DNA from 3 places in the Pontibaca methylaminivorans genome. Region 3 is predicted to be linked to each of the others. Evidence: riboswitches for the same ligand, from Rfam matches in the RefSeq annotation. Region 3 holds a riboswitch; each other region holds the start of a gene.

Evidence for each region. A riboswitch is a leader RNA that binds a small molecule or an ion and turns the genes downstream of it on or off. The one in region 3 is predicted to bind cobalamin.
Region 1: linked by a shared signal. The riboswitch ahead of B0B01_RS08650 (TonB-dependent receptor plug domain-containing protein) and the one ahead of B0B01_RS01635 (TonB-dependent receptor) in region 3 are both predicted to bind cobalamin.
Region 2: linked by a shared signal. The riboswitch ahead of B0B01_RS09965 (hypothetical protein) and the one ahead of B0B01_RS01635 (TonB-dependent receptor) in region 3 are both predicted to bind cobalamin.

What each region holds. Positions count from the first base shown of each region.
Region 1 is NZ_FTPS01000001.1:1,770,676-1,773,946, forward strand. It holds gene B0B01_RS08650 (TonB-dependent receptor plug domain-containing protein) at 1-1,552, opposite strand, end outside; cobalamin riboswitch at 1,671-1,877, opposite strand; gene B0B01_RS08655 (DUF2312 domain-containing protein) at 2,015-2,275, shown strand; gene B0B01_RS08660 (NADPH:quinone reductase) at 2,286-3,271, opposite strand, start outside.
Region 2 is NZ_FTPS01000001.1:2,032,282-2,035,552, forward strand. It holds gene B0B01_RS09950 (amidohydrolase) at 1-663, opposite strand, end outside; gene msrB (peptide-methionine (R)-S-oxide reductase MsrB) at 817-1,272, shown strand; gene msrA (peptide-methionine (S)-S-oxide reductase MsrA) at 1,259-1,768, shown strand; cobalamin riboswitch at 1,808-2,029, shown strand; gene B0B01_RS09965 (hypothetical protein) at 2,127-2,534, shown strand; gene B0B01_RS09970 (cobalamin-binding protein) at 2,536-3,271, shown strand, end outside.
Region 3 is NZ_FTPS01000001.1:313,890-317,160, reverse strand. It holds gene cobW (cobalamin biosynthesis protein CobW) at 1-241, opposite strand, end outside; gene B0B01_RS01640 (DUF1636 domain-containing protein) at 238-609, opposite strand; cobalamin riboswitch at 727-940, opposite strand; cobalamin riboswitch at 1,096-1,294, shown strand; gene B0B01_RS01635 (TonB-dependent receptor) at 1,410-3,271, shown strand, end outside.

The DNA of each region.
Region 1 (3,271 bases), 1.5 Mb from region 3:
GGTCATGTTCGGGGACGCGGCTCAACTGGTCGCCCGCCGCGGTCCTGGCGCGGGTATAGGTGTAGTTGCCGAGAAAGGTCACGCGCTCCCCGAGCGGAAATTCGCTGGAAAACTCGATCCCGCGCGTCGTGGTGGTTCCGGGCACCTGTATGTAACGTCCGCTGTCCCAGTCGATGAGATCGTTGATCCTGGTGTAGAACAGCGTTGCCGCAATCAAACCGCCATTGGAAAACTCGCGCTCGGCGCCGAGTTCGAAACTGCGGCTTTTCTCGGGTTTCAGAGTATCATTGCCATAGGTCGGGTCAAAAAGCTCATAGAGCGATGGCGCGCGAAAGCCCGTGGCAATCGCGGACCTGATGGTCCATGCCTGATCAGGCCGCCACGCAAGCGCGATCCGCCCGGTTGGTTCGGTGCCAAATTCGGAATGGCGGTCAACACGCAGGGAAGTGGTCAGGTCAAGGTTGTCCGACAGGCCGAATTGCGCCTCGCCAAAGACCGAGGCCGTATCGCTGCGCGATTTGTCGCTGTCCAGCCGCGCCTTTTCCTCGGCGTACTCGGCGCCGAAAACGAGCGTGCCGAAGGACGGGCGGACCGTGCCCGTATAGCGCGCACCTTTCCGCATACCCTCAAACCGCTGGGTGTAACCGTTCGGATCATAGCGTGTTGTCTTGAAATACGACGCTTCGAGTTCATGCGATACGTTATCGCCGTCGAAAGTCGCAAATATCCGTCCACCCTTTCTGTCGGTGAAATTCTTGTCCGGCGTATCTATCAAGCCATAGGGCGGAAACATCGAATAGCCATCTATATCGGCTTCGTGCTCTTCATATATCATGTCGAAGCCGACCCGGACCTGATCGGTCAAGGCATAGCTTCCCGAGAAATAGATGGTCTTTCCGTCGAATCCGTCGCGCTCGGTATTGCCGTCGTTTTCGTCGGCAGCCGAGAATCCGTCCGTATGCAGGCGCGTCATGGTCAGGGCAAGTTCCGCACGATCCGAAAGATACCCGACGCTGCCGGAAACGCTTGCGGTGCCGTAGCTGCCCGCCTCCCCCGAAAAGCGGTAGCTGATGCCCTCGCTTGTCGGTCGCCATGTAAATATGTTCACCACGCCCGCGATGGCCGATGATCCATAAAGCGCGGATTGCGATCCTTTCAGAACCTCGACGCGGCTCAGCCCCGCGGCGGTCAGTCCGCCCCAGTTGTAGGATTGTTTGATCTCGGTCGGATCGGTCACGTCGATGCCGTTGATGCGGGTGCTGACATAGCCGCTACCGAGCCCCCGGATTCTGAGTGTCGTGGCCGTGCCGACGCCGCCATTCGCGCTGGCTGTGATGCCGGGAAGCCGCGTCAGCGTATCGACCAGTTCGGGGCCTGTGCTTCTGCCCAGATCGTATTCATCCAGCACATCGACGGTTGCGCCCACACGGTCCGCTTCGGTCTCTGTCTGGTTGGCCGATACCACGATCGTGCCCAGTTCCAGATATTGCTGCGCCGTGGCCGCTCCTGTGCCCAGCACGAGCGCGGATGCGGTTGCGAGAAGTCGTTTCATGTCAGGCCCTCCCGGCCTTGTCGGTGGTCATGTCTGGGAGAGCCACGCCGGGCCTTCCAGGACGGTGCGCATCACCATCGCGGAACCGGCGCCGCCCATGCGACGCCCCTCGCGCCACATGAAGGTGATCGCTCTGGCAGGTCTCCTGACTTGCGGGTCGTTGCGGCAAACAGTCCTTCCCAGCCCGGTCCGGGCCAGTGGTGTCATTCTGTTTCCGCTCGCCGCCTACAGTTGCGGGGGCAGTCGTGGAATTGGCGGTTTCCCGCCGCACCACATTCCCTATTGACGGCGGGTTTCCCGCCGCACCAGAGCAGCTTCGGCATAGGCGCAAGCCCCGCGCGGATCAAGAGGCATGATCGCTTGCAGAGCGCGGGGGCGGGCGGTAATGGCCCGGTGACGCCCTGCCGGCCGGTCGCGGCAGGACAACAGGGCCGGAACGAGACCGATACGGGAGACAGGCAAGTGAGCGATATCAACACCGACACGAGTTACAGCGTCACCGCCGAGGAACTGCGCCAGTTCGTCGAGCGGATCGAGTCGCTCGAAGCCGAGAAAAAGGATATCGCCGACCAGCAGAAAGAGGTCATGGCCGAGGCCAAGGGGCGCGGCTATGACACCAAGGTGCTGCGCAAGATCATCGCCCTGCGCAAGCGCGACAAGGACGACATCGCCGAGGAAGAGGCGATCCTTGAAATGTACAAGGAAGCGCTTGGCATGGCCTGAGCGCGCCCGGTCAGGCGGTGCGTAGCAGGATCGCACCCTCGCGCGCGCCGGCGGCCACCGCGTCATGGGCCCGCGCCCCGTCGGCAAGGTCGAATACCGCCGCCACCGGACAGTCGAGCGCTCCATGCCGGAGCGCATCGTGCAGACGCCGGATCGCGGCCGCGCGGGCCGCGTCGGGAAGCAGATAGACCAGCATCAACTCGACCGTGACCGCCTTGAACAGCAGCGGATAGAAGGGCAGCCCCGGTTCCGGGGCGAGCGCCGAACCATAGGCGCAGATCGTGCCGTTTTCCGCGATCACCTCCGTATCGGTCGCGATGTTGCGGCCGAATTCGACCTCGATGATGCGATCAACGGGGTGGCCCCCGTTCGCGGCAAGGATCTCCTGCGCCAGATCGGGGGATTCGAAATCGAGCGCGGCATCTGCCCCGGCGCCGCGGACCTGGTCGAGCCCGCGGCCCCGCGCGGTGGCGATGGTGCGTGCCCCGCCCCGGCGGGCAAGCTGCATCGCAAGGTGGCCGACCGTGCCCGCACCGCCCTGGACCAGCACCGTCCTGCCCGAAACATCGCCGCCCCCGAACACCGCGTGGGCGGCCGTCAGCCCCGGAATGCCGAGCACCGCCCCGGTTTCAAGCGGCAAGTTGTCGGGCAGGGGCACCGCCTGCGCGGCGGGCAGGGTAATCTGCGCCGCTGCCGTGCCGAGCGCGCGCCGCCACTGGCCGTTCCAGATCCAGACCCGCTGGCCGAGCCGCTCACCCGCGACCCCCTCACCGATGGCCGAGATCACCCCCGCACCGTCGCTGTGCGGAACGATCAGCGGAAAGGGCATTTCCGCGGCCCCCGCACGGGCCCCCGCGCGCGCCTTCACGTCCGAGGGATTCACCCCGGAAAATGCAAGGTCGACCGTGACTTCGCCGGCTTGCGGCGCGGGGCAGGGGATGTCCTCGATCCGCAGGACGTCGGCCGCGTTTCCGTAGCGGCGATAGGCGAGCGCTT
Region 2 (3,271 bases), 1.7 Mb from region 3:
AATGATCGAGGAAATCTCGGTCGCGAGCCGTGCTGCCGCCTGCACCGGGTCGGTGGCCTTGAAAAAGGCGGCGCCGTGGCCGCCGGTGCCGGAAATCTCGGCCTCCCACACGATATAGCCGTTCAGGGTCGCGCCGCTGCGCACCGCGGCCTGTCCCGGTGCCAGAAGCGGCATGTTGTGAAACCCGTATACCTCGTCAAAGGGGAAGCGGTCGATCAGCCCGTCCCGGATCATCGCCCTTGCGCCCAGCCCGTTTTCCTCGGCCGGCTGAAAGATCAGCACGACGCGGCCCCGCGCGGGCGGGTTTTCGGCCAGATGGCGCGCAACCCCGAGCAGCGCGGCGGTGTGGCCGTCATGACCGCAGGCATGGGCGACACCATCCCGGGACGAGCGCCACTCCCGGCCGCTTTCGTCCTGCATCGGCAGGGCATCCATGTCGGCGCGCAGGGCGATCGACGGGCCGGGCGCGCCTCCCTCGACGATGGCCACGACCCCGGTCCTGCCGATCCCCTCGACCGGCGCGAGCCCGAAGTCCCGCAGCCGCTGCGCCACTAGGCCGGCGGTGCGGGTCTCTTCAAAGGCAAGCTCCGGGTGGCGGTGGAAATCACGGCGCCACTCGGTCATGAGAGGGGCAAGGGCAGCGATCTGGTCGATTGTCTTCAACGGTGCAGGGCCTTTGTCGGGGATGCCTCCTGATAGGGCGAAGCGCGGCGCGGCGCAATGGAACGGGAGCGTGATCGCGGACATGCCCCGTTGAATCCGGCGACGATGGCACACAGATATGACGCAGACCGCAGCAGGAGGGGAGCCGGCGCCATGCGCTATGAAAAATCGGCAGAGGCCATCGCGGCGCTTTCGCCCGAGGAATATCACGTCACGCAGGAAAGCGGCACCGAGCGGCCGGGCAGCGGAAAGCTGCTGCACAACCGCGAACCGGGCATTTATGTCGATATCGTCTCGGGCGAGCCGCTGTTCGCGAGCGGCGACAAGTTCGACGCCGGCTGCGGCTGGCCGAGCTTTACCCGCCCGATTGAATCCGCCCATGTGACCGAACACGGCGACCACAGCCTTGGCATGTTGCGCACCGAGGTCCGCAGCGCCCATGGCGACAGCCATCTGGGCCATGTGTTCCCCGATGGCCCGGTGGATCGCGGGGGCCTGCGCTATTGCATCAATTCGGCGGCGCTGCGTTTCATCCACCGCGACGACATGGAGGCCGAAGGTTACGGCGCCTGGCTCGGCCGGATCGGGGGCGGGCATGAGCAGGACTGAACGCGCCGTCCTTGCCGGGGGCTGTTTCTGGGGCATGCAGGATCTGTTCCGCCGCCGTCCCGGCGTGATCGCGACCCGGGTCGGCTACAGCGGCGGCGACGTGCCGAACGCGACTTATCGCGATCACGGCAATCATGCCGAAGCGCTCGAGGTGATCTTCGACCCCGATGTGACGGGTTATCGCGACATCCTTGGCTTCTTCTTCCAGATCCACGACCCGACCACCCCCGACCGGCAGGGCAACGACCTCGGCCCGAGCTATCGTTCGGCGATCCTTTTCGCGGATGAACGGCAGGAACAAACCGCGCGCGAGACCATCCGCGACGTGGATGCTTCCGGGCTCTGGCCGGGGCTGGTTGTGACCGAACTCGCCCCGCTCGGCGATTTCTGGGAGGCCGAGCCCGAGCATCAGGATTATCTCGAACGGTTCCCGAACGGCTATACCTGCCATTTCATCCGTCCGCACTGGGTGCTCCCGCGGTCTGCGGCATCGTGACGGATCGCGCGTTCGGCGCTTGACTTGGGCCCGGTGCTTCGCGACAGTCGCGCTGATGGTTTCCCGGGGGCGGCAAAGGCGGCCTGCGGGATGAAAAGGGAACGCGGTGCGGAGGAATCTCCAAGGCCGCGACTGCCCCCGCAACTGTAAGCGGCGAGCGCCCATCCTCCTTGTGCCACTGGGGCCTTGATGGCTCCGGGAAGGCAGGGAAGGGCGCAGCGACCCGCGAGTCAGGAGACCTGCCATCATCGTTGAAACCATGAGACGGGCGGGGTGCCCCGAGGAGCGTTTGCCGTGATGACGGAGCCACTCGAGACCATGCAGACCATGCGCCGCCCTCTTCTGCGCGGAGGGCGCGATGAGCATTTCATTTCCGGACCACCAGTTCCAGATCACCACCTGTCTGCGAAGCGGGCGCGAATGCCCCGTGGCGCGGGCCTTTGCCGAACGGCTCGTGCAGGCCGCGCGGCTCGCCTGTTCGCTGCGGCCCGGCTTCGAGATGACCGGGCGGGCCATGCTTGACGGTTGTGCGGCCGGGGGCGAGGCCCTGTTCGTGCTGAACGCGCACCGGGTGGAGCTGTTCTGCGGCGTCGAAAAGGGCGAGGATGCCGCGGCGCTCTGCGCCTTTTCCACCGCATTCTTCGAGGACCGCGACGCGCGGGGCCCGCTGTCCCGGCTGATGGCCCCGCCGCGGATGATGCTGCGGGCGCCGGTCCGCATGGCTTGCCCTGCCCGGGCCGAACCCTGCGAAACGGCGAGGATCTGACATGCGTGTTTTCCCCCCCGAACGGATCGTCTGCCTGACGGCGGAAACGGTCGAGGTGCTTTACCTGCTGGGCGAAGAGGCGCGTATCATTGGCGTCACAGGCTTTGCCACCCGCCCCGCGCGGGTGCGGCGCGAAAAGCCCCGGGTCTCGGGATTTTCCTCGGCGGATATTTCGGCGATCACCGCGCTTGAACCTGATCTCGTGCTGAGCTTCTGCGATATTCAGGCCGACATCACCGCCGCGCTTCTGCGCGAGGGCGTGGCGGTCATGGCCTTCAACCAGCAGGATCTGCGCGGCATTCTTGCCATGATCCGCCATGTCGGCGCGCTGGTCGGTTGTCCCGGGCGGGCCGACGACCTTGCGCGCGGATACGAGGCGCGCCTTGCCGAGGTCGCCGCCCGGGCCGAGGGGCGGGCAAGGCCGCTGGTCTATTTCGAGGAATGGGACGACCCCATGATAACGGCCGTGCGCTGGGTGTCGGAACTGATCGGCATCGCGGGCGGGCGCGAGGCGTTCCCGGATCTTGTGACCAGGGGCAAGGCCATGGAGCGCGTGGTGACGCCCGAACAGGTGGCGGCGGCGCGCCCCGATGTCATTCTAGGCTCCTGGTGCGGCAAGAAGCTGCGCCCGGAGCGGATGGCGGCGCGCCCGGGCTGGGACACGATCCCGGCGGTTCGCAATGGCCGCATCCACGAGATCAGCTCCTCGCTGATCCTCCAGCCCGGCCCGGCGGCGC
Region 3 (3,271 bases):
AATCATCGGCGACGGTGCAGCAGATGCAGCCGTTGGTCAGTTCAAGGATATTGGCCTCGGGGCAGTTTTCATCCGCGCAGCCCCGGATCAGGTCGCCGTCCACCCCGGCATCGCCGAATTCGTTGACCAGAACGGCAAGCCGCCGCCCGCCCGGGTTCTGCAGCAGGTGGCGGATCAGCGTGGTCTTTCCGGCCCCCAGAAAGCCGGTAACGATGGTGACGGGGGTTTTCTCAAGGCTCATTTCACGGGCTCCATTGGCGGTATGCGGGCGATGATGTTGCGGCGCAGGCTTTCGGGGCGCTCGCGCCAGGGCAGGAAACCTTCGGGCGCGGCGCGATAGGCGGCGGTCATGGTCTCGAGCGCGTCAAGGTCGCGGTCGGGATCGAGTTCGCCCTGCAGGTAGGTCCAGCGCCCGGGGCCCCGCAGCACGACGACGCAGCCGCGCCGGCAGGCAGACAGGCATTCCTGCCTGACATGGGGAATGCCGCGGGCGGACAGCGCCGCGGACAGCCGCGCGCCGTCGCGCAGGGGCTGTTGCGCCCCGGTTCCGTCCGCGGACATGCGGCAGGTGGTACAGACCACCAGTTCGATTTCGATCGCGTCACACATCGGCCCCTCCGACCAGAGTTTCGCAACCGGAGGAACAGACGGGGGTGCGGGGCACATGCGCCCGCACGTCCGGTCTGCGGCATGCCCCGGCCGCATGATTCCGAAACGGCCCCGGAAACGGCGGGGCCGGTGCTGGCAGGTCTCCCGGCTTGCGGATGTCAGGGGCGATACCCCTGGCGGCTGCCCGGCCTTCCCGACGCGATGTCAGTGGCAGTGGGCATCCTCTCCGGTCACGGTCGCGGGGGCGGCTGCGTTTTGTCCCGGGTGGCCCGGGGCGTCGCATTCCCTCTTCGCCTGCAAAACTGCAGGAACCAGCGATGCGCAGAGCCAAGCCCGTTTCCGCCCCGCTTGTCAAGCGCGAGCGCGGACCACGCCCCGCGACCGGGCGGCGGGCCGTGGAACCGGCGGTGGCCCGATGTCCGGGGGTGAAACCGGGCGGTGTTTCAGGGCCGTGCTTCAGGGGCGTTGACGCACCGCATCGGGCGCCTTAAGGATTGTCCCGACGGTTTTCCGATTTCGGAATGAAAAGGGAATGCAGTGCGGGCCGGATGGCCTCATGCTGCAGCTGCCCCCGCAACTGTAGGCGGAGAGCCTTCTGTCACATGCCACTGGGAGCGATCCCCGGGAAGGCGACAGGGGGCGGTGCTTCGCGAGCCAGGAGACCTGCCGTCAGCCGTTGTCACGCGTGAACACATCGGGCGGGGTGTCCTGGTGAAATTCGCATCCGCCCGCAGGGACAGTCCGGGCAACAGGATGCAGCGTTTGCGGTGACGGTGAAATGATCGCTGGAGCCGAAATCCGTGCCCGAACTCATATCTCAGTCAACCGCCCTTTCGGGCGTGTCCGGCCTCGTGCCGTCAATTCCGCGCCTTCCTGCCCGGCCAAGGCGCCGGCGGGCTCTTGTCGTCGCCGCGCTTCTGGCCGGCACGGCCGCGCCGCTTTCTGCGCAGGACGCCACCCGCAGCAGCGAGGACAACGGCGAGACGCTGCTGCTCGATACCATCACCATCGAGGGGCAGGGGGCGGCGGATCTCGACCTGCATCAAGGTTCCACCGCCGGCAGCCGGCTTGGCCTCAGCTCCTTCGAGACGCCGGCCAGCGTGCAGGTGATCGACGGGGGTGCGATCCGCAGCCGGGGCGAGCGCGATGTGACGCGGGCGATCGTGAACACCGGGATCGGCGTGAGCTTTGGCGGCTCGCCGGGCAACGGCGGCACCTCGGTCAGCATGCGCGGATTCAACGGACACGGGTCGGTCACGCGGCTGTATGACGGCACGCGGCTTTACCCGGCCTCGGGCACGATCACCTTCCCCTTCGACACCTGGAGCGTGGACCGCATCGAGGTGCTGAACGGCCCGGCCGGTGTGCTTTACGGCGAAGGGGGTGTCGGCGGCGCGATCAACGTGATCCCGAAAAAGCCGCTGACCGAGGGGCGGCGCGACGAGTTGCGGGCCACCATCGGCACCCATGGCCAGCGCGGGCTGGCCTATGGCAGCGCCGGGCCGCTGGGCGACCGGCTGGCCTACAGTTTCGATGCCAATATCACCGGCTCCGACGGCTGGATGGATCGGGACAACATGTCGTCGCGTTCGCTTTCGGCGGCGCTGCGCTGGCAGGCGACCGAGACCCTTGCGCTGACGCTTTCGCATGATTTCGGCGACAACCGCCCGAGCCGCTATTTCGGCACGCCGCTGGTGGATGGTCAGGTGGACCGGCGCGTGCGCTATCGCAACTACAACGTCGAGGACAGCCTCGTGCGCTACAAGGACAGGTTCACGCAGCTCAAGGCGGAATGGACGCCCAACGACAGCGTGACGCTGACCAGCAGCACCTATCACCTGACCAGCAACCGCGACTGGCGCAACGTGGAGAGCTACACTTATGGCCCCGGCACCGGAGTGGTTACACGCCAGCCCCGGCTCGCTCTGGCTCACGATGTGGAAGAGACAGGAAATCGCACCGACATAACTATCGAGAGCACATTCGGAAATATTGAGAATACTGCGACGTTTGGCTTTGACGTCAATCGGATGAAATATGTGAGATTGAGGCACACTCCTGCCACAGATGAGACCACAGTTGATTTTCTCAATCCGCGCCCTGGGGTATTCGGCCCCTATACGATGAATATCATCAATGATTCAAAGATGAATCAATACTCATTGTTCATGGATGATCGGATAAAGTTCAATGACCAATGGGCGCTGGTCGGCGGTCTGCGTTATGATAACGTGGACATTAAATCGCGCGAGCCCGCCTATACAAAAAAATTCAGCTCAACCAGCTGGCGCATCGGCGCGGTCTGGAACCCGGTGCCGGATGTGGCTGTTTATGCGCAGTATTCCCGAGCAACTGAGCCGATCGGCAGCGCTCTTTCATTATCCGAGTCTCAGGCCGACCTGAAACTGACCCGGGCGCGCCAGCAGGAAATCGGGGTGAAATTCGGCTTTCTCGAGGGGCGCGGCGATGCGACGCTTGCGGCCTATCGCATCGTCAAGACCGACCTTCTGGCGCGCGACCCCGATGACCCGGACGTGACCCACCAGATCGGCAGGCAAAGCGCGAAAGGGATCGAGGCCGCCATCGGCCTTGAGGTGTCGCCAACCTTCCGCGTCAATGCGAATGCGGCGTTCGTTTCCTCCCGCTTTGACGATTACGTGCA